Regions from separate parts of the Oceanobacillus picturae genome, predicted to be linked through region 4. Evidence: riboswitches for the same ligand, from Rfam matches in the RefSeq annotation. Region 4 holds a riboswitch; each other region holds the start of a gene.
The links. A riboswitch is a leader RNA that binds a small molecule or an ion and turns the genes downstream of it on or off. The one in region 4 is predicted to bind S-adenosylmethionine.

Region 1: another riboswitch for S-adenosylmethionine. It lies ahead of BN988_RS17765 (PLP-dependent aspartate aminotransferase family protein); the one in region 4 lies ahead of BN988_RS04400 (LLM class flavin-dependent oxidoreductase).
Region 2: another riboswitch for S-adenosylmethionine. It lies ahead of BN988_RS16415 (methionine ABC transporter ATP-binding protein); the one in region 4 lies ahead of BN988_RS04400 (LLM class flavin-dependent oxidoreductase).
Region 3: another riboswitch for S-adenosylmethionine. It lies ahead of BN988_RS07805 (methionine ABC transporter ATP-binding protein); the one in region 4 lies ahead of BN988_RS04400 (LLM class flavin-dependent oxidoreductase).

What each region holds. Positions count from the first base shown of each region.
Region 1 covers NZ_CCAX010000004.1:205,283-210,806, reverse strand. Annotated here, with positions in the region: gene BN988_RS17775 (efflux RND transporter periplasmic adaptor subunit) at 1-120, shown strand, start outside; gene metX (homoserine O-acetyltransferase MetX) at 732-1,778, opposite strand; gene BN988_RS17765 (PLP-dependent aspartate aminotransferase family protein) at 1,860-3,608, opposite strand; SAM riboswitch class I at 3,754-3,872, opposite strand; gene rarD (EamA family transporter RarD) at 3,994-4,896, opposite strand; gene megL (methionine gamma-lyase) at 5,102-5,524, shown strand, end outside.
Region 2 covers NZ_CCAX010000003.1:395,472-400,995, reverse strand. Annotated here, with positions in the region: gene BN988_RS16430 (M20 family metallopeptidase) at 1-403, opposite strand, end outside; gene BN988_RS16425 (MetQ/NlpA family ABC transporter substrate-binding protein) at 454-1,272, opposite strand; gene BN988_RS16420 (methionine ABC transporter permease) at 1,300-1,950, opposite strand; gene BN988_RS16415 (methionine ABC transporter ATP-binding protein) at 1,940-2,971, opposite strand; SAM riboswitch class I at 3,053-3,155, opposite strand; SAM riboswitch class I at 3,260-3,367, opposite strand; gene BN988_RS16410 (glycine betaine ABC transporter substrate-binding protein) at 3,554-4,456, opposite strand; gene serS (serine--tRNA ligase) at 4,843-5,524, opposite strand, start outside.
Region 3 covers NZ_CCAX010000001.1:1,524,787-1,530,310, forward strand. Annotated here, with positions in the region: gene BN988_RS07795 (MetQ/NlpA family ABC transporter substrate-binding protein) at 1-306, opposite strand, end outside; gene BN988_RS07800 (methionine ABC transporter permease) at 331-999, opposite strand; gene BN988_RS07805 (methionine ABC transporter ATP-binding protein) at 989-2,014, opposite strand; SAM riboswitch class I at 2,114-2,226, opposite strand; gene BN988_RS07810 (thioredoxin family protein) at 2,305-2,619, opposite strand; gene BN988_RS07815 (toprim domain-containing protein) at 2,642-2,995, opposite strand; gene gcvH (glycine cleavage system protein GcvH) at 3,129-3,515, opposite strand; gene BN988_RS07825 (arsenate reductase family protein) at 3,585-3,947, opposite strand; gene BN988_RS07830 (acyl-CoA dehydrogenase family protein) at 4,135-5,524, opposite strand, start outside.
Region 4 covers NZ_CCAX010000001.1:869,120-874,643, reverse strand. Annotated here, with positions in the region: gene BN988_RS04410 (transposase) at 1-301, opposite strand, end outside; gene dacB (D-alanyl-D-alanine carboxypeptidase/D-alanyl-D-alanine endopeptidase) at 626-2,098, shown strand; SAM riboswitch class I at 2,183-2,290, shown strand; gene BN988_RS04400 (LLM class flavin-dependent oxidoreductase) at 2,497-3,552, shown strand; gene BN988_RS04395 (ATP-grasp domain-containing protein) at 3,564-4,514, shown strand; gene BN988_RS04390 (manganese catalase family protein) at 4,823-5,524, shown strand, end outside.

The sequences.
Region 1 (5,524 bases), on a different contig from region 4:
CGTGATAAAGCTGTGTTTATAACACCTCTGAAGGCTTGGAAGCATCCCTGGAAACAGCTCGTGAACCCGAAGGAAACCAATTGGTGGGAATTTGCCGTGACAGGGCTCTTAACACGCTAGACAAAGCATATTAGAAAAACTCGCATTCGCTCATCCTTTAGCGAATGTGTGCGTTTTTCTTATACTTGGAACCCCAAAATTTCAACTCCGTCAACACAAAAAAGAAATCGGCTCTCTGCCGATTTCTTTTGATTATAGGGGCTGAATAAGAAACTCTCCACTTTTGCCTCGACTAGCTCCGAGTTCCCAGCGACTAGCGCAACTTCCTTCGCCTCCGTACAATAAAGAAGACTTGCCGACTGGTGCTAACCAGAGGCCTAGTCGCCCTTATACCCGGAGGGTGAGAGGCAACATCGGCTCCCTGTAATTTAGGTAGGTCGACTAAAAACGGCCTTGTCGGCCAACGCCGACATACCCCTTTTGCAGGGGCATGTTTTCTTTATCTCCTCCGGCGGGGAATGCTCCATTAAAACCGCCACTTTGCGTGGCAACATGGAGCCACCTGGCATGGCCAGGCGCAGTTCGTACGTCGCTTTTCGTGCGCTCTTCGCTTTTCTTTTAACATCAAAGAAAAATCGCCTTTTAGAAGGCGATATGTGAAAGAAAAGGGGTTAAGTTTATTTTCCCCCATTTTGCAGAAGGATAAACCTGTTTTTCTGTAAGCTATTATATTAATTGTTTAGGAAGTGTTCGACCACATGTCCCCATTTGTTGAATTCTGTTAGAAAACCATCATGGCCAAACTCTGTATCTACGTGAAAGTAACTTCCGTTTGCCACTTCGCTTACGAACTGTTTCATGAGGGAGGGCTCAAAAATCAAATCCCTATCGTAGCTGATTGCAAGCAGGGGAGGCTTCATACTTCTTGCGGCAACCTCCCAACCACCTCTGTCCTTTCCAATATCATGATTGTTCATTGCACGGAGCAACGTCAAATAACTGTTCGCATCAAACCTCTCTGTCAATTTTTTTCCCTGGTGATCTAAATAACTACTAACGTCATATTTAAGTTGAGTACCTTTTCGATCAAAACGCAGATTGAACAAGGTAGCACTTCTATAGGTGACCATGCCAATCATTCGAGCAATTTCCAATCCTTTTAATGAATGGTTCGTTTCATACTGGCCATTTTTCCAGGCGGGATCCTGTTTGATGGATGTTTCAGCAATATGGTTGTAAGCAATCCCGTAGTCTGTAAACACTGGAGTAGAAGCAAGAACGATGAGTTTATCCATTCTATCTGGATAGAGGAGTCCCCATTCCATTACCTGCATACCTCCGAGTGATCCACCCATAACGGCTGCCAGGTGGTGGATACCCATTATTGTCAATGCCTTATGTTGAGCATGGACCATATCCCTAACCGTGATGTCAGGGAAATGACTTCGGTAGGGCTCATTGGTTTTGTTATGAATAGTGGTTGGGCCTGTGGAGCCATGACAACCACCAAGTACATTAAAGGTGAGAACTTGATAGGCGTCTGTATCAACATACCTATTCTCGCCAATAAGACCACTCCACCAGCCGGAATTTTTATCATTTCCAATTGTATGCTGGTTCCCTGTTAAGGCGTGGCATACAAGAATAAAAGGAGCACCCTCTGGTCCGGAAATCTCATAACGGAGAGAAACCTCCTCAAGCAGCTCCCCAGAAGTGAGGAGGAGTGGTCCGATGGAGATGTTCCCAATAGTAGGGACCGTCCTCTGGGAATTAGTCATAAAACATCCTCCTTACCCTTGAAGAGTAGGCCTTTGGTTGATTCATTCATCACAAGATAACCTCCCGGGAAAGTTCCATTCTCACACTCCTGCAATCACACTCTCAGGAAGCCCTCCCCGTAAGCGGACGAATTCATCGTAGGGGGCGGTTCCTGAGACAACTGTAATCCCGGTTGCCTCAGCATTTTCGATAAGCTGTGTATGGCCCTCTGGATATCGTATCCATAAGATACTGCTTTGCTTATTTATGAATTGTTCTAAAGTGTCAGATGGAAGGACGTTGTGATCTACATAGACAGCGTCTACTTGATAAGGTACATCTGCTAACTGAGTAAAACGATTCTCTTCTCCGTTGATTTCCTGCTGGATTGTTGGAACAAGGAATCCGAGTGCTTTAAGCTGTTCAATTGCTTTATTCACTTCTCTATTGTTTTCTTCAGTGTAAACTGCGATTGCTTTTTGTCTTACTGTCCCATCACTTCGGTCGAATGGAGATCTGACCAGCCATTCTATTGCATCTTTTTCCGAAGGTTTTTGGTTCGTTGTTTTACCAACAGCCTGATTGATCGCCTCATCTAACGTGCTTAGCAGATCAGAAGTAGCTTCTAACCCGATAGATAATCGGACTAACTCTTCCGACACCCCGGAGCTTTTCAACTCCTCTGGGTTAAGCTGCTGGTGGGTAGTCGAGGCTGGATGGATAATGAGCGACTTCGCATCCCCCACATTCGCTACATGTGACCATAGTGATATGGAATCAATCAGTTTCCGACCAGCTTCCCGGCCACCTTTTATGCCAAACGTTATGATGGAACCATATCCGTCTTTCAAATACTTTTTAGCTAGCTGGTGAGAGGGATGATTTTGTAGACCTGGGTAGTTTACCCATTCAACAGCAGGGTGATCGGCTAGGTATGCAGCAATTTCTTGAGCATTTTTAGTGTGTTTTTCTATTCGTAAATGCAATGTCTCCAGTCCCTGTAATAACTGAAAGGCACTTTGTGGGCTTAAACAAGCTCCAATATCACGTAAAAGCTCTACCCGTAATTTTGTCGCAAAGGCGGCTGCCCCGACATCAATAAAACGTAATCCGTTATAGCTTTCCTGAGGCTCAGTAAAACCTTTAAATCTCGAATTGTTCCAATTAAAGCGGCCACCGTCAACCACAACGCCACCAATTGTTGTTCCGTGTCCACCGATCCATTTTGTAGCGGAATGGACAACGACATCCGCTCCCCAAGTAAGTGGTTTGGTTAAGTATGGTGCAAATGTGTTATCAATAATGAGCGGGATACCATGCTGATGGGCGATGGTTGAGACAGCCTCTACATCAAAAATATTAAGACTGGGGTTGGTAATGGTTTCCCCGAAAATAGCCTTTGTCTTGTCAGTTATAGCATTTTTGATTTCTTCAAGATTGCTCCCATCTACAAATTTCACAGCTATTCCATAGCGCGGCAACGTGTGAGCAAATAAGTTGTAGGTGCCACCATACAAATTGCTGTCTGCAATAATTTCATCTCCAGACCCGGCGATGTTTAATATTGCAAAGGATATTGCTGCCATACCCGAAGATGTAGCTACAGCTGCAACGCCATCTTCCAGTTGGGCAATTCGTTGTTCAAATACATCAACCGTCGGATTCCCAATCCGAGAATAGATGTTTCCTGCTTCTGATAAACCAAATAGATTTTGTGCATGCTCCGTATTATTGAACACATAAGAAGTTGTTTGATAAATGGGAACAGCTCTTGCTCCGGTAGACGGATCAGGCACCTGTCCTCCGTGAAGTAACGTTGTTTCATCCTGCTGGTTAGTAAATGATGACATGTAAATTCCTCCTTTAAGATTATGGCCTGCCAGTCAACAGCTTTTTGATGTAAGACTGCAGTTTGCAGTTTAACCGGTCTGGGGGAGGAGGGGAGAATATAAAAAGCCCTCTTCCTAAGAAGAGGGCGTATTATTCACGTTCCTCCTCTTATCTTCCAGATCCAAGATGATCTGTAGGATTTAGCACCATCGGAAGCAAACAAGGTTTGCTTTCAGGTTGCTGGGCTTCGCAGGGCCTATTCCCTCCACCACTCTTGATAAGAGATTTAATTTTTAAATTATTCACATTATAAAACCAATTATACGCGGTTGTCAACCGTTTACTGAAAATAATTGTATAGTAAAAAAACAAGAGGCAAGAACCTCTTGTTAAGTGACATGCGGTCTATTCTCTCGCCCTTTTATGAAAAGGGAAATAAGTTGATAACATATAGTTGATGAGGGCTATCCAGATAAGAGAAAATGCGATTAGATGAGCAGTAGTAAAGGTTTCATTATATACAAACACACCGAGAATTAGCATAATGGTCGGAGCAATGTATTGGAGAAACCCAATCATAGCTAGCGGAATTCTTCTTGCTCCGCCTGCAAACAATAGTAACGGAACTGCTGTCACGATTCCTGCACCAATGAGTAGCATGGTGGAGGACGTAAAGAAAGTATTAGTCTGAAAAATATTTTCCGGGATAATCAGTAAGTAAAGGATAGCTATTGGTGTAATAAACATTGTTTCAATTGTTAAGCTAGCAAAGGCTCCTACATCTAATCTCTTTTTAAATAATCCGTATAGACCAAAGCTCATAGCGAGCAATAAGGATACCCAAGGGAAAACTCCATAGCTAACTGTTAAATATAGAACGCCTGCCCCTGCAAGAATAAAGGAAACCAGCTGTCTTTTGGTCAGGGTTTCTTTTAACACGAGAATACCGAGTAATATACTAATTAATGGATTAATATAATAGCCAAGGCTTGCTTGAAGAACATGGTCGCTATTCACAGCCCAAATGAAGGTCAGCCAGTTGAGTGTAATCATAATGGATGCAAAAATCACAGCAATTAATTGCTTTTTGTTGGTCAGGATTGCTTTGCATTCCTTGATTACGGTGGACCACTTACCTAGCAAGGCAATGAGTACTAGCATGAATACGAACGACCATACTATTCTGTGTGCGAGAATTTCACCGGCAGATACATGATTCACTGCCTTCCAGTAGATCGGTAGAAAACCCCAGAGTAAATATGCCCCTGCAGTTAGTAGAATGCCTGTTTGTTCCTGTTTTCCATTCATGCCAACCCTTCTTTTCTATACAAATTTGTCCCCCACGTGTAACTGTAGTAAGTCCTAAACTTCTTTTATCAAATAAACTCCATTTTAAAAGAGTCTGATCTAAAAAGCAAAAAGCATGTTTGCAGTTATAAGAAAACGCTTTCAAAAAGAGTACTAATAGAATAAGATAGTAGTAGAATAAGAAATCATTTCAGGGGGGATCTTTGTGAAGAAAGACAATCAACATATCGAAACAGCAGTTATCCACCAGGGCTATGACGCAAAGGATATGCTGGGGAGTCTGACACCACCTATTTTCCAGACCTCCACATTCACATTTGCTACCGCAGAACAAGGAGAAAGGCGTTTTGCAGGGGAGGAAGAGGGCTACATTTATTCTCGGCTAGGAAATCCGACTGTAAAGATTCTAGAAGAGAGAATGGCTTCATTAGAGCAGGCTGAACGTGGTCTTGCTTTTGCTTCAGGCATGGCTGCTGTGTCTTCAGTGCTAATTGCTCTAACAAAAGCAAACGATCATATTCTATGTTCTTCAGGGCTCTATGGCTGTACCTACGGCCTTTTAACTATGCTACAAGAGAAGTACCAGATAAGCCATGACTTTTCCTTAATGGATACAGAAGAGAGTATC
Region 2 (5,524 bases), on a different contig from region 4:
CTGGGGTACCTAATACGACAAGCTCTCCTCCTACTTCATCCAATACTTTACTAAGTGCAATAGCAGCTGCAGCACTTGTGGTACCAATTAAGTTATGCCCACACGCATGGCCGATTTCTGGTAAGGCATCATATTCTGCCAAAAAGCCAATTCTTAAGCCCTCTTTTTCACTTTTCTTTTTCGCAATGAATGCTGTTTCATGTCCTGCTACCCCTTTTTCTATTAAAAACCCTTCCTCTACAAGCAATTCAATTAAGCGACCAGATGCATAAAACTCTTGGTTTCCAATTTCCGGGTTATCATGAATATCATGACTTGCTTGAATGTATTTCTGTTTATTTTCTTCTATATTATCAACAATGATCTTCTTCACTTCTTCTAAACTTTTAGCTACAACACTCATTTACTCCACCTCGTTTTTTTATTTTTATGCTGTACGTCTTACTCTCTCTTTTAATGGCCAATTTCACTTAACGGTACAAATGTTGGGATGGAGTTTCCATCGCGTTCTTCAATAATAAAGTCTGCTACGTCATCAGACTGGTAAATTTCTGCTAGTTTATTTAAGGTTTCATCATCTTTGTCTTTCTCTTGTACGGCGATAATATTAATATACGGGGTAGCTGTTTCATCCTCATGGTAAATGGAATCATCCAATGGGCTGAATCCTGCATCCACTGCAATACCGTTATTGATGAGTGAGGCGTCTACATCTGGCAACACCCTTGGAGTCTGACCCGCTACAAGCTGTTCAAATTTAAGGTTCTTCGGGTTTTCTACGATTTTATCGACAGAGCCATTTCCGTCAAAGCCTTCTTCCAATTTAATTAGTCCTGCTTCTTCAAGAAGTAAAAGTCCCCGGCCCATGTTCGTTGCTTCTTTAGCTAAGGCAATTGTTCCACCTTCAGGGATATCTTCTACAGAATCATGCTTTTCAGAATAAAGACCCATTGGCGCGATAACTGTTGTTGCAATTGGAGTCAGGTCAAGGTCATGCTCCTCGATAAAGGCGTCAAAATATGAAACAGTCTGGAAAGCATTCACATCGATTTCTCCCTCAGCTAATGCTAGATTCGGCTGCACATAGTCAGAAAAGCGAACAATCTCAACCTCTATTCCTTCTTCTTTGGCCTTTTCTGCTACATAATCCCAAATCGTTGTGTCAGAGCCACTAATTCCTACTTTGACCTTCGTTGCAGCCTCCCCATTAGAACAAGCACTAATCACCAAACTTAAACTAACTAATAACAATAATAGACTTAACTTTTTCATGCTGTATCTTCTCCTTTTGTTTTGATTTTATCTTCTTCTTATTTTTTTGGATAAAATATTTCCGGTGGATTGTAATCCCTGAACCATGACGACGAGTATTCCTACTGTTATTAGCATCACCATTGTGTCGAACCGCTGATAACCAAAGGTAATGGCCAGGTCTCCTAATCCGCCACCACCAACAGCTCCTGCCATGGCTGAGGCTCCAACCAATCCAATTGTGGCAATGGTTGCCCCTAACACGAGGGAGCTAAGAGCTTCTGGTATAAGAAAGCGAATGATTATTTGCCAAGGTGTTGCTCCCATTGACTGGGCAGCTTCCATCACACCTGGATCTACTTCTAAAAGAGAATTCTCTATTAATCTTGCAATGTATGGTCCTGCAAATAACACCATTGGTACAATAGCTGCGGCCGTGCCTATTGAGGTTCCAACAACTAATCTCGTGAATGGAATGACTGCGACCATTAGGATGATAAACGGAATAGAACGAAATATGTTTACTATTGCATTTAAGACCGTAAAAATATACTTGTTTTCCCATAAGTGCCCTTTACGTGTTACAACAAGGACAATTCCTAATACCAACCCTATAATCATAGAGAAAAATAGGGCGACTGCTACCATTACAATGGTTTGCCATAATGCCTCTGTAATTTGTTGCCAATCAACCAACATCTGCTAACACTTCCTTTACACTTACTTTTTGCTGATGAATATGCATAATGACACGGTTAATCTCTTTTTCTTCCCCTTCAAATTGCACGATAAGATTTCCAAATGGTACGCCCTGTAATTCTGTGATACTACCAAACAGAACATTTACCTCTACCTCGTATTGCTTTGCGATTTGCGACAACAACGGTGTTCCAGTAGACTCACCAACAAAGACAATCCGATAAATTTGGTTATGTGCGTCTTGTTTTCTTACTAACTCATATACGGAATCTGGGATTTGATCATGCATCACCGTACTGACAAAGTTATGAGCTGTGGTCGTTTGCGGCTGAGAAAAGACATCAAATACAGAACCAGATTCAACTACTTTTCCATCTTCAAGCACAGCAACTTTATCGCAAATTTCTCTAATTACGCCCATTTCGTGCGTGATAATTAAAATGGTGATATTGTATTCCTGATTAATTTTCTTTAAAAGTTTTAAAATAGCATTTGTTGTATCTGGGTCAAGGGCTGATGTTGCCTCATCACATAAAAGAATGGATGGCTGGGTTGCAAGAGAACGGGCAATCCCAACTCGCTGTTTCTGTCCCCCAGAAAGTTGATCTGGATAACTGTCAGCCTTGTCACGCAAGCCGACAAAATCAAGTAGTTCATAAACACGCTTGGTTATTTCCTTTTTTGGAGTTTTGCTTAACAGTAAGGGCATTGCGACATTGGTAAACACGGTTTTCGAATTAAGTAAATTAAAATGCTGAAAAATCATCCCTATGTTTCGCTTTGCCTCCCGTAGTTCCTTAGGTGAAAGTGCTTGTAAGTTTTGCCCATTCACGGTTACTGTTCCGGATGTTGGCTGTTCGAGTAAATTAACACATCGAATGAGCGAGCTTTTTCCAGCACCACTAAACCCAATCACACCATATATCTCTCCCTCTTCTATGTGGAGATCCACATTATCCAGTGCTTTTACACCTTCTGCCTTTTCGCCGTATACTTTTGAAACTTGATCAAATGTAATCATCTACTTCCTCCTGCTCGTTGTAGTTTCAAATTAAAAAGCCTCTTCTTATAAGATAAGAAGAGGCAATGAACTAGTATCCTCCTCTTATCTTTACAGACCTTCGTCTGTTGGAATTGGCACGTTGCTTTAAAAGCACGTTGCCGAGGTATCAATGGGCCAGTCCCTCCACCTCTCTGGATAAGAAGTAATGCATATTTAATTTTGTCGTGAAGAAGAGTTGTTTCGTGTAAAACTAAAAAATCCCTTCTTATAAAAATAAGAAGGGATCAGCTATGTACGATCATCCTCTTCTTATTTTTCAGGCTCGCATTCGCCTGTTGGATTTAGCACAGTACTATTAAAAGTCCGCTGCCGAGATATCAATGGGCCAAGTCCCTCCATCTCTCTGAATAAGAAGTAATGCATATTTAATTTGTTGTTGCTACTTACATTACTACCCGCCTTTCAATCTGTCAACAGTTTTTTCTAATAAATTATTCAATTCATTCTTTTAATTTTTAGCATAAGTAAAGGATTACTAAAAGATAAAGAACCCTATCCTTTGAATTACCGCAAACAGATAGGGTTCTTTCAATGCAAGCGTTATTCCTTTGGTTCTAGATCTTCTAGAGAGTCAATATCCATATAAGCTGGTACTGCTAACCCAGTTTTAGCACCCTCTAAGTTTGGCCCCAAGTCATCAAAATCATCTTCATATTGTTTATATAATTCGGCATGTGTTACTGGCATCCATACTGCTAATGATGCATCAGCACTCCCAGTTGCTATGGCTTCAAACATAATAGCTGGATCAACTTGTGTAAGTGTCACATCATAACCTTTTTGCTCTAACGCGAATTTAGCAACATTTGCTGTAAAAATTGCATCATCCCAAGGTAAAAGAGCGATTTCAATAGAAGTCCCATCCACAGAGTCTACACCTTCCGTCCATTCTGCAACTGTTTCTTGATTTTCCTTAGCCCAATCCTTTACTACTTCAGCATATTCCTTTTCCTGAGCCTCTAATAATGCTTCTTCTACATCTGGAAGCTCCAATTGTATGCGATCAATAATTGTGTAAGCTTCAGGCATTTCATCCTTTAGGCCTTTTCTTGCAATCGTTGTTATCTTTTCTTCATCACCATGAATACCTTTGGGATCCTTTAAATATTTTAAATCCCACTTGGCAAATTTATAATGTGGAGACCATGCACTAAAAATAATTGGTTCTTTATTATCAATAGCCTTACTTAATTGGGATAACATTGCTCCTGCCGAAGATAATTCCTGTTCCCAACCGGCAAGATTATCGTACGATTCTAAAACTTCTTCATTCTTCTTAGTTTGTCCAGCACCAGGCTCTGTACCAGTAATAGTATAATCTAATTCTTCACTAACACTTCCTTCTGCTTGTGCATCCTCATTACTTGATCCACAACCTGCTATCATAAGAGATAAGATTAAAACAATAAATATTCCTAGTATTTTACGTTTGAAATTCATCATGTTGTAAAAATAACCTCCATTTTATCTACTATAATTTCAATATATTTGATGGTACGATCCCCAGCATGTTAGATCGCAAGCATGCAAGTTTAATGTTATACCTATTGGAGGCTTGATTCAAAGTCCATATTCAGTTATTTCTGTATAAAAAGTTTGTAAAATTTTAATTTAACAGAGATTTCTTTGATACATGCTTCTATTACGTCGATTTACTCCGACTTACGTCTTTTTTGTACAATTTTGCTATAAAAGGAGTATTGATCATAGAGATACGAGGGAAAAAATCTATCTACTAACTTCGCGATGAGCTTGACTTACTTTCCGAAACAACTAGAAAAGGCTGTTTTCGATAACCGAAAAACAGCCTTACTCTTTATCTTATCCAATTATTTAATGGATTCTTTTCCACCCATATATGCACGTAGTACAGGAGGGACGATGACAGAGCCATCCTCTTGCTGATAATTTTCCAGAATAGCTGCTACAGTACGACCAAGTGCCAATCCACTACCATTTAATGTGTGGACAAACTCTGGCTTCGCATTTGCTTCTCTGCGGAAACGGATGCCGGCACGTCTTGCTTGAAAGTCTTCAAAGTTAGAGCAAGAAGAAATTTCCCGGTACGTGTTTTGGCTTGGAATCCATACTTCAATATCGTATTTCTTCGCTGCTGTAAATCCAAGATCCCCTGTACACATGCTCATGACACGATATGGTAACTGTAATAGTTGCAATACCTTTTCAGCATGACCTGTCAGGTTCTCCAATGTCTCATAAGAATCCTCTGGCTTAGCAAAGTGAACGAGCTCCACTTTATTAAATTGATGCTGACGAATAAGGCCTCGTGTATCCCTACCAGCAGAACCCGCTTCAGAACGGAAACAACCACTGAAAGCTACGTATTTTTTAGGAAGATCATCTACATTTAAGATTTCATCACGGTGATAATTCGTAACAGGTACTTCTGCTGTAGGAGCCATGAAATAATCCCACTCTTCTAGCTTAAAGGCATCCTCTTCAAATTTAGGTAGCTGACCTGTTCCTGTCATGCTGGTGCGGTTGACGATA
Region 3 (5,524 bases), 660 kb from region 4:
CTCATATCCAGTATCAGCGATGGTTTGCTCTAAGTATGGAATATGTTGAAAGTAATTTGCATCAATTTCGCCATTTGCTAAATCATCGTTTGGAAGAACATAGTCTTCGTATGGTTCTACCTCTAATGTGATGCCTTCCTCTTCAAGTAGTGGCTTTGCTTCTTCCAAGATCTCAGCATGCGGAATACTAGAAGCACCTACCTTAATTGTATTGTTATCACCTTCAGATGAAGACTCATCCCCTCCGCCACAAGCGGCTAACGCAAGAACAGCCAATAATGATACTAGGATTAGAATTTTTTTCATTTTTAATTAACTCCTTCTTCTGTTTTATCGTTTATCTAGTTTTGTTGCTATAATATCTCCAATAAATTGGAAGATAAATACAATGACCACAATGAGTACGGTACATAGGAACACGATATCAAAGTCCCGGCGCATAAAGCCCGAATAGTATGCATAGCTCCCCAATCCTCCAGCTCCAATTGCTCCAGCCATCGCTGTATAACCAATAAGTGCAATAGCTGTTACTGTAATACCAGATATTAACGCCGGCATGGATTCTGGAAGTAGCACTTTAAAGATAATTGTTCTGGTTTTTGCCCCCATTGCCTTAGCCGCTTCCACGACGCCTCGATCCACTTCACGAAGGGCGATTTCAACTAGTCTTCCATAAAATGGTGCAGAACCAATGATAAGTGCGGGTAATGCGGCCTCTGGACCACGTATTGTCCCAATTAGGAAATTAGTGAACGGGAATAACAAGAAAATTAAAATGATAAAAGGAATGGCACGAAAAACGTTCACCAGTGCTGATACAACAAAATGGAAGCTTTTATTTTTCCAAATTCCATCTTTAGAAGTCAGATAGAGAAGTAAACCGAGTATAATCCCAAGTATAAACGTTCCAATTAAAGCAGTAATCGTCATATAGAAAGTTTCTTTTGTTGCTTCAATTAAATCTTCTATTTTAATGCTCTGAAATAAATCATTTAGCATTTTGAATCACCTCCATTTCCACAGAGGATTTTTCTTTAATATATCGAACCGCTTCATCCAATTCATTTCCTGCAATTTGTACGATTAGAGTTCCATACGCCCCAGCTTGTGTCTGCGTAATTTTCCCTTGCAGAATATTGATCTCGACTTCATACTTCTTAGCAAGCTGGCTAATAAGCGCCTGATTGGTTGTTTCACCAATAAAATGAAGTCGAACAATTTTTCCTTCCGTATAGGCTTCTGTAATGTCACGAATATTTTCATCTTCCTCACCGTTGCCCATTACCTGTTCCACAAACTTCTTGGTTACATGCTGACGAGGATGGAGAAAAACATCCATTACGTCGCCTTGTTCTACTACTTTTCCACTCTCCATGACGGCAACATGATTACATATTTTACGAATAACATGCATTTCATGGGTTATTAATATAATCGTTAAACCAAACTGCTTATTAATATCTACCAGTAAATCCAGAATGGAATTCGTTGTCTCCGGATCTAGTGCAGATGTTGCCTCATCACAAAGCAATACTTTTGGATTGTTAGCTAGAGCTCTCGCTATTCCAACACGTTGCTTCTGTCCACCACTTAATTGAGAAGGGTATGCCTTCTCTTTCCCTGATAGCCCAACAAGATCGATGAGCTCTTGAACACGCTTTTGCCTGTCCAATTTAGCAACACCGGAAATCTCCAACGGAAACGCAATATTATCCTCCACCGTTCTCGACCAAAGCAGGTTAAAATGCTGGAAAATCATGCCAATATCCTGTCTTGCTATGCGTAGCTGGCGGGCAGTCATTGCAGTGATATCTTCATTGTTAATCTTAATGCTACCGCCCGTGGGCTCTTCAAGCCTATTGAGCAAACGGACAAATGTACTTTTTCCAGCACCACTGTAACCAATAACACCAAATATATCGCCATCATTTATGTTTAAATCTAAACTTTCTACTGCAGTTACGCTGCTTTTGTTTGAAGTAAATACCTTACTCAAACCTTCAATTGATATCACGTTAATCCTCCTTAGTAAACCTCGGCAATAGTATGCCCAAATAGCACAAAAAACGCCATTCTGAAAGAACAGAATGACGTAGTAAGTCGTCTTCACGTTCTCTCATCTGTCAAAGTTTTCACTTTGCAGGAATTGGCACCTTTCAACTATTAAAATAGTTGAAGGTTGCCGCGGTTTCACAGGGCCAGTCCCTCCACCGCTCAAGATAAGAGTCTATTTTTTTATCCACTTAAATTCGATAAGAATTATACTATCATGCTGCTTTTACTGTGTCAATAAATAATTTAAGATTAATTTTTAACAAAAAGTTCTGGTTTATACTCCATCAAATAGCCGTAAATGTTAGGAATGGATTGAAAGGCATAAACCTTCTCCTTTATCTGATGATCTTTCATAATGAGAAGACAAGGTACGCTTTCCACCTGGTTCTCGATCATAAACTCTGGATAAAGGGATGCATTCATTTCATAGAAAATGGTTTCCTTGTGCACTTGTTCAATTTTTTCTAGCATGGTTCTTGCAAGCGCACAGGTACCACAAAAAGGAGTATAAATATAAAGCAAATAATCGCCATCATTTAGTTGTTTCGTTGTTAATTCTTGCAAAAAATCACCTAACCAATCTGCCTCATAATAAAAATAGAGGGTTAACCGCTATCCGTTTACTTACCAGCGCTGTTGCAAGCGCTTGTTCAGGTGTTGTCGCGACCTCCCGATATTCACTGCTGACATATATATGTTCTGCATGTGGGAGCTCTCTCGCCAACTGTTTACGTAACTTTATGCCTGAATAGTCTTCGTCCACTAAAATATACACGTCCTTATAGTCAAGCTCATAAGTTTCAAGTAATTCATCTAGACGTTCCACTCCAAGTGTTCCATTGGTACAAACAATTGTTACTTCATCTGTAATAACCTTTTTAACTTGTCGTTTATCTGTTAAACCCTCTACAATGATTATTTTCTCATTTTCATGTGACATGGTTACATAGCTCTCCTCGAAAATCAAGCAAAATGTTTTTTCTAAAATCATTTCCTAATAAGAGTATATGAAGAAAAGAAGGCTAACTATACAACTTTTATAAAGATGCACGTTAGCCTCCCTTTTTTATTCTTTATTCTTCATCGTTAAGCACTGCCTCATATGCCTCAGCGTTCAGAAGTTCATCTAATTGCGCTTGTTCAGATGGCTCAATTACGACCATCCATGCTTTCTCATATGGGGATTCATTAACGAACTCAGGGCTGTCTTCTAAATCTGCATTTACTTCTACTACTTTTCCACTAACTGGCGCATATAATTCAGAAACTGTTTTTACAGATTCTACACTACCGAATGGTTCGTTAAGTTCCAATTCGTCTCCAACTTCAGGTAACTCAACAAATACGATGTCTCCCAGTTCATCCTGAGCAAAATCGGTAATCCCAATACGTAGTTTGCCGTCTTCCCTTTTAACCCATTCATGTTCTTTAGAATATAATAAGTCCTTTGGTATGCTCATTGTTATCCCTCCATTATGTAATCCATCTTAACTATAACTCAATTTGCGCATATTTTTCTAGTCAAAAATTTATTCTGACCGCCAAGTCTCATTATAAACTTCTTCCTTGAAACCGACTGTCACCTTTTGACCGTCTGTAGCAATCGGGCGTTTTATAAGCATCCCATCTGTTGCTAGAATAGCTGCCATTTCCTCATCGGAAGCATTCGCTATTTTCTCTTTAATATTTCCTTCTCGGTATTTTTTACCACTTGTGTTAAAAAATTTCTTTGCTGGCAGTCCACTATTCTTAATTAGTTCAAGAATTGTTTGCTCAGTCGGTGTATTTTCCACAATATGAACGGCATGGAAATCAACCTGATTTTCTTCCAACCACTTTTTGGCTTTCTTGCAAGTACCGCAATTTGGGTACCAATAAAACGTCAGTGCCATTGACTTAACCACCCTACTCACTTATTTGCTTCTATTATAGCAAATATGTAATAGACATGACGAGTTAGATGCTAGCTATAAGTAAATGACACCATAAACAGACGTGTATCTTTAAAAGCAAAAAGCCAAACGCTCATTCGAATACTTCGTAAAAATTCGAATGCATTTGGCTTTAAGGTATTTATGATTAAACGATATACTTTTCTTCCTCAATTATTTGCTCTGCAATTTCTCTTTTCTTAGCTACAACGTTTGTTGGTGTGTGACGTGTAAGCTTTCTTAATGAAGATAGCATCATTCTTAGCGTATCTCCTTCTTCAACAGCGATTAGTGTTTCTTTCGCGTCTGCTTCAATACGATTAAATGCCTCCTGAACATAAACCTGTGTATATTGCAGTTTTAGATTACTTTTTTCCAAGCCAGATTTATTTATTGCCTTTTCCGTTCTCAAAATGGCCGCTTCCATGTTGTACACTTCTGCTGTCATATCTGCAAGGTTAACAAGAATTTCTTGTTCCTTTTCAAGCTTTTTCATGTATTTCTGTGCAGCAAGTCCTGCACCAAGCAATACCATTTTTTTTGCATTTCTTAGTAAATATTTTTCTTGGGCTAGTGTTTCACCGCCTACTTCTTCCGGCATCATCATCATGAGTTCTTCCTGAAGACTTTGTGCCTTTTGCAATAATGGCAGCTCACCTTTCATAGCTTTTTTCAACAATGTACCTGGAACAAGAAGACGATTAATTTCATTTGTGCCTTCAAAAATTCGGTTAATTCGGGAATCGCGGTAGATACGTTCCACTTCATATTCCTGCATAAAGCCATACCCGCCATGTAGTTGAACTGCTTCATCGGCAGTGAAATCTAATAATTCGGTACACATATATTTATTCATGGAACATTCAATTTGATATTCGGCAATAGCGCGTGCTACCTCCCTACCATCTTTTAACTGTTCCTCGGTTAAAGAGCCCATTCGTTGTTCAAACAGTCCAACCGTACGATAAACCGCACTTTCATTAGCATAAATTTCAGCGGACATTGTTCCAAGCTTTTCCTTGGTTAAAGAGAAGCTTGATATCGGTGTCTGGAATTGCTTTCTCTCATTCGTATATTTAACAGCAAGCTCAAGCGCTCGTTTTGAGCCGCCGACCCCGCCTATAGCCAGCTTATACCTACCAACATTCAAAATATTGAATGCAATGACATGCCCTCGGCCCTTTTCACCTAGTAGGTTTTCTACTGGAACTTCAGCATCCTCAAGAACCAGTGTACGAGTAGAGGAACTTTTGATTCCCATCTTTTTCTCTTCAGGTCCTGTAGAAACTCCTGGATACTCTCTTTCAACAATAAAAGCGGAAAAATGCTCGCCATCAATTTTTGCATATACAACGAACACATCTGCAAAAGCAGAGTTCGTGATCCACTGTTTCTCACCATTCAATATATAATGCGTACCTGCTTCGTTTAATTTTGCAGTCGTCTTGGCACCTAATGCGTCAGAACCTGAACTTGGTTCTGTTAGGGCATAAGCTGCTAGTAACTCGCCCGTAGCAAGTTTTGGAAGATATTTTTCT
Region 4 (5,524 bases):
CTTCGGAAGGTGTCTCGTCCGAGACAAGAAAACCACAGTTCAATTTAAAAACAAAATCATCATTCAGGCGTTTCACCAAATCTTTAATCGTTGGAATACGTTCAACTATGCGAATGAAAGAGCTGATAATCATCGCTGCATAATTAAGCTCCACAGGAGCGCCACGTCGTGATTTTTTATTCACTTCATGGAAGATTCGATCCACGTCTATCTCGGATATAATTGAATCATACCGTTGGGTAGGTTCCATCTTGTATAATTCTTGGATGCCAAATAAGCTTGTTTGTCGTATAATAGTCATAAGAAGTGCTCCTTCAGTCTTTTTATGGTTTTATAGTCAACTACCATTATACAAGATTTGGGGAGGTACTTCTTTTTTTGTCTCTCAAAAGCGTTGAGACAGAAGGAATAATAATTATGAAATTCATTCACGTTAGGAAATTATAAAATTTTAGCTAGAAGGCAATCACGACGTAGTTAAAATTTTGAAGTACCAAGTATAAGAAAAACGTACGCATTCGTTAATAGTCGAACGAATGCGAGTTTTTCTAATAACAAGGATTTCCATCTTATTTTGTGGAAATACTAAATAGGGCCTGATCAATAAAATGTAAGAGGTGCTTACATGACGTTAAAAAGAAATGTCAGCCGTGTATGGATGCTCTTGCTCATCTTTTGCTTAGCTGCTTCAGTGCCCGAAGAAATGAGAGTACATGCGATAGAGGAGCGGGGGACAATGAAACAGCGTTTGGATAACGAATTAGAAACAGAACCACTGTTGAATGGTGCATTAGTTGGAATGAGTGTGCGGGATGCAAAATCTGGCGAGCTTCTATATGAAAACCTTGGAGATACAAGGCTTCGTCCTGCATCCAATATGAAACTTTTAACAGCAGCTGCAGCCTTAGAGGTTCTTGGAGAAGACTACACCTTTTCTACCGAAATAAAAACAGATGGAGCTAAAAAAGGAGCCAAGCTAGAAGGAAACCTTTACCTTATAGGAAAAGGAGATCCGACATTGACACCTAAAGATTTTACCCGTTTTGCAGAGCAGCTTCAAGGACTTGGAGTGACGCATATCAAGGGAGATCTTATTGGAGATGATACTTGGTATGATAACGTACGCCTTTCCCCTGACTTAATTTGGAGTGATGAATCATTTCATTACGGAGCGCAAATTTCGGCGCTGACTGCCTCACCTGACGAGGACTATGATGCGGGAAGTGTTACGCTTCAAATAACAGCCGGTGCAGAGCCAGGGGAGAAGCCAATCATAACCGTGTCACCTAACACAAACTATGTAACAATACATAATCGAGCCGAGACAAGTTCCAAGAAAGTGGAAGAGGATTTAACAGTGGAGCGAGAACATGGGTCAAACGAAATCACGCTTACGGGCACTGTTCCAGCTGGGGCAGAAACGGTGAAAGAATTTATGGCCGTATGGGATCCGACAAGCTATGCGATGACCCTTTTTCAGGATGCACTTCAAGCAAAAGGGATCACTTGGTCTGGGGAAGTGATGATTGGCAAAGCACCTAATGAAAGTTCCTTGCTTTATCAACACAGTTCTATACCATTAAAAGAATTGCTTGTACCGTTTATGAAGCTGAGCAACAATGTGCACGGGGAAGTGCTCATAAAGGAAATGGGAAAGCATGTACAAAAGGAAGGAAGCTGGGAAAAAGGCCTTGAGGTTATGCAGGAGGAGCTAGAAAAGCTTGGGTTAAATCGAAGTACGTTATTGATTAGAGATGGTTCGGGTATTTCCCATGTTAATCTCATTCCAGCAAACGAACTTAGTAAACTACTTTTTATCGTACAGGATAAGCCATGGTTTCCTGCCTTCAAGAACGCACTCCCAGTTGCAGGAGAGACAGACAAGATGGTTGGTGGAACGCTAAGGAATCGGTTGGGAGACGTCCAGGTTGAAGCGAAAACAGGAACAATCTTTGGAGTAACTACACTATCCGGTTATTTACAGACCCTGTCAGGAGAGAATTATATTTTTTCTATTATGATTAATAATGTGCTTGATGAAGAAGCTGCTAAAGACGTGGAAGATAGACTTGTTCGTATTATTGCGGAAAGACCTTAGCCTTGCTTTTACTAGGAAAATTTAATTAATTGACAGTTCGAACATTTTGCGCTAATCTTTTAAGTACCAATTAAATAATAATGTTTCTTATCTAGAGAGGTGGAGGGATATGGCCCTTTGAAGCCTCGGCAACAGGTCTGTTTAGTTAGATACTGTGCCAATTCCATCAAGCAATTGCTTGGAAGATAAGAGGATGAAGTTCTATTAGAATTTTAAACTCTTTTCTTCGGGAAAGAGTTTTTTTGCACGTTAGGAAGGTATAAAATTTCAACTAGGAAGCAATAACGACGTAGTAAAAATTTTGAAGTCCAAAGTATAAGAAAAACATAAACATTCGCAAAAAAGCGAGAGAATGCGAGTTTTTCTAATTTTCAATTTGGAGAATAGGAGTGGGGAAGATGAGATATGGATTTTGGTTACCGATTTTTGGAGGTTGGCTACGTAATGTAGAAGATGAGAAAATGCCACCTACTTTTAATTATGCAAAGCAAGTAATTCAGTCAGCAGAAAAATGGGGCTATGACACGACATTGATTGCTGAACTCTATTTAAATGATATTAAAGGGACAAATGAAGATTCAATTGAAGCATGGTCAACTGCTGCAGCACTAGCTGCTGTAACCGAAAAAATAGAGATTATGACGGCCGTTCGTCCTGTCTTTCACAATCCCGCTATTACAGCCAAAATGGCGGCCAACATTGATCATATTAGCAATGGGCGTTTTACATTAAATGTCGTATCCGGCTGGTGGGCAGAGGAAGCGAAGCAATATGGAGCAGAATTTACAAAGCATGATGCCCGTTATGAGCGAACAGAAGAGTTTCTTGAGGTGTTAAAAGGTTTGTGGACGGAAGAGTCATTCTCCTACAACGGAAAATTTTATCAAATTGAAAATACAAAGCTTTCGCCAAAACCCGTACAACGACCAAACCCGGTGTTGTATGCTGGCGGTGAAAGTGACAAAGGAAAAGAGGTTATTTCCACCTATTGTGATGCCTATGTCATGCATGGACATACAGTAGAAGAAGCGAGACAAAAAATAAACGATATGAAAGAACGGAGAAAACATGCGGAAAAGGAGCCGTTACAGTCGTTTGGTATGGCTGCCTATGTTATTTGCCGTGAAACAGAGGAAGAAGCATTACGAGAGCTTGAGAGAATTACAACTGTAAAAGAATCCGATGCGTACGCTGGGTTTCAGGACTTTACGACAATGTCACAACTGGAACAGCAGGTAAAACTGCAGGATTATTCCGTATCGAACAGAGGCCTACGTCCAAATCTTGTGGGCACACCGCAACAAATAGCCGAGCAAATTATAGCATATGAAGAAGCTGGAGTCGATTTACTATTGCTGCAATGCTCTCCGCAATTGGAGGAGCTAGAAAACTTCGCCAAAAATGTTATGCCAAAGGTCGATGAATGGAAAAAAGCTTTACTAAATAATGGATAGGAGATGTCATCATGAAGAAATTATATATCATTCATGAAAATGAAGAATGGACGACACATTTATTTAAGCGACTGGATGAATTAACGATTCCTTATGAGAATTGGCTTCTAACGAGCGGGAAGGTTGATTTGAATGCTGTCCCGCCAGAAGGGGTTTTTTATAATCGAATGAGTGCATCATCCCACACAAGGGGGAACCGTTTTTCTCCAGAGCTGACCAGTGCCGTGTTATCCTGGCTTGAACATCACGGTAGAACGGTTGTGAATGGGAGCAGGGCGCTTGATCTAGAGCTCAGCAAAGTGAAGCAATATTTGGAACTGGAAAAATACGGAGTCCGTACACCAAAGACAACGGCTGCTGTTGGAAAAGAAGAATTGATTGAAGTAGCCGAAAGCTTTGCAGGGAAACCTTTCATTACAAAGCATAATCGTGCAGGGAAGGGACTTGGTGTCCAATTGTTTCATTCAGTTAAAGCCTTGCAGGAATATGTAGAAGGTGGGGATTTCGAAGAGCCTGTTGATGGTGTCACCTTAATACAGGAATATATTCAGTCACCAGAATCCTATATTACGAGGTGTGAGTTTGTCGGCGGGGAATTTGTTTATGCAGTAAGAGTAGATACATCAGAAGGATTTGAGCTTTGCCCGGCAGATGCATGTACCATTGAGGATTTATTCTGTCCTGCTGAAGAACAAGAAGCCCCTGCGAAATTCCAAGTTAGGAAAGGCTTTGACCACCCAGTATTAGAAAAATATCAACAAGTGCTTAAAGGGAATGACATCCAAATCGCTGGTATTGAATTTATTGAAGATGAGGACGGGAACATTTATACGTATGACATTAATACAAATACAAATTATAATTCCGAAGCCGAAGCCGATTATGGCACCTATGGCATGCTGGAGGTAGCGAAGTATTTAGGGAGAAAACTAAACTCCCACTATCCTACCATCCTATCTTAATTAAAGTTAGACACTCCCACTTTTACCCAAAAAGGTGGGAGTATTTTAATTTTTAGCTTTATTTTTTGAACAGAGAGTGGCCACGACCAATAAATCCGCAAGCATGGCAGATAGAGCCAAGCTCAAGACCGATAAGAAAGCAAGCATGGCATATAGAAGCCCTCCTCGACTTATTATGAATTGACTACAAACACCTATTATCGTCCTACATTTGCGTAAATATTGTGGAACAATGGCCTAGCTATCTGCATACCATCTAAAAGGGGCGGATATTCGCCTATTGTCAAACTATAAAGGATGTGAGTGGATTGTTTTATCACGTAAAGGATTTACAGTATCATGCCAAGCCTGATCGTCCAGATCCTGTTTTTGCTAAGAAGTTACAAGAAGTTCTAGGCGGCCAATACGGTGAAATATCGGTTATGATGCAATACTTATTCCAAGGGTGGAACGTAAGAGGGAATGGGAAATACAAGGATCTATTAATGGATATCGGAACAGAGGAAATTGCCCATGTGGAAATGCTAGCCACGCTAATTGCGCGTCTTCTGGATAACGCACCAGATCTGGAATTGGATGATGCGGTGGATGATCCAGTTGTAGCTGCTATATTGGGAGGGTCAAATCCACAGCATGCCATTGTTTCAGGTTTAGGAGCAATGCCTGTAGATAGTGTGGGTAATCGCTGGACAGCTAGTTATATTGGAGCAAGTGGTAACTTAATTGCCGATTTCCGAGCTAATTTAATGGCAGAGTCAATGGGAAGACTTCAGGTTGCTCGCTTATATGAGATGACGAATGATAGTGGCGTTAGAAATACATTATCTTGGCTTATAGCACGAGATACGGCACACCAAAACCAGTGGTATGCTGCAATTAAAGAGCTTGAAGAAAAAGAAAACATAGTCGTCCCAAGTACTTTTCCTCGAGAACTAGAGGTACAGCAGGTTGCCTATACATTATTTAATTTCTCCCAAGGAGATGCAAGTGCTGAAGGTAGATGGGCGCAT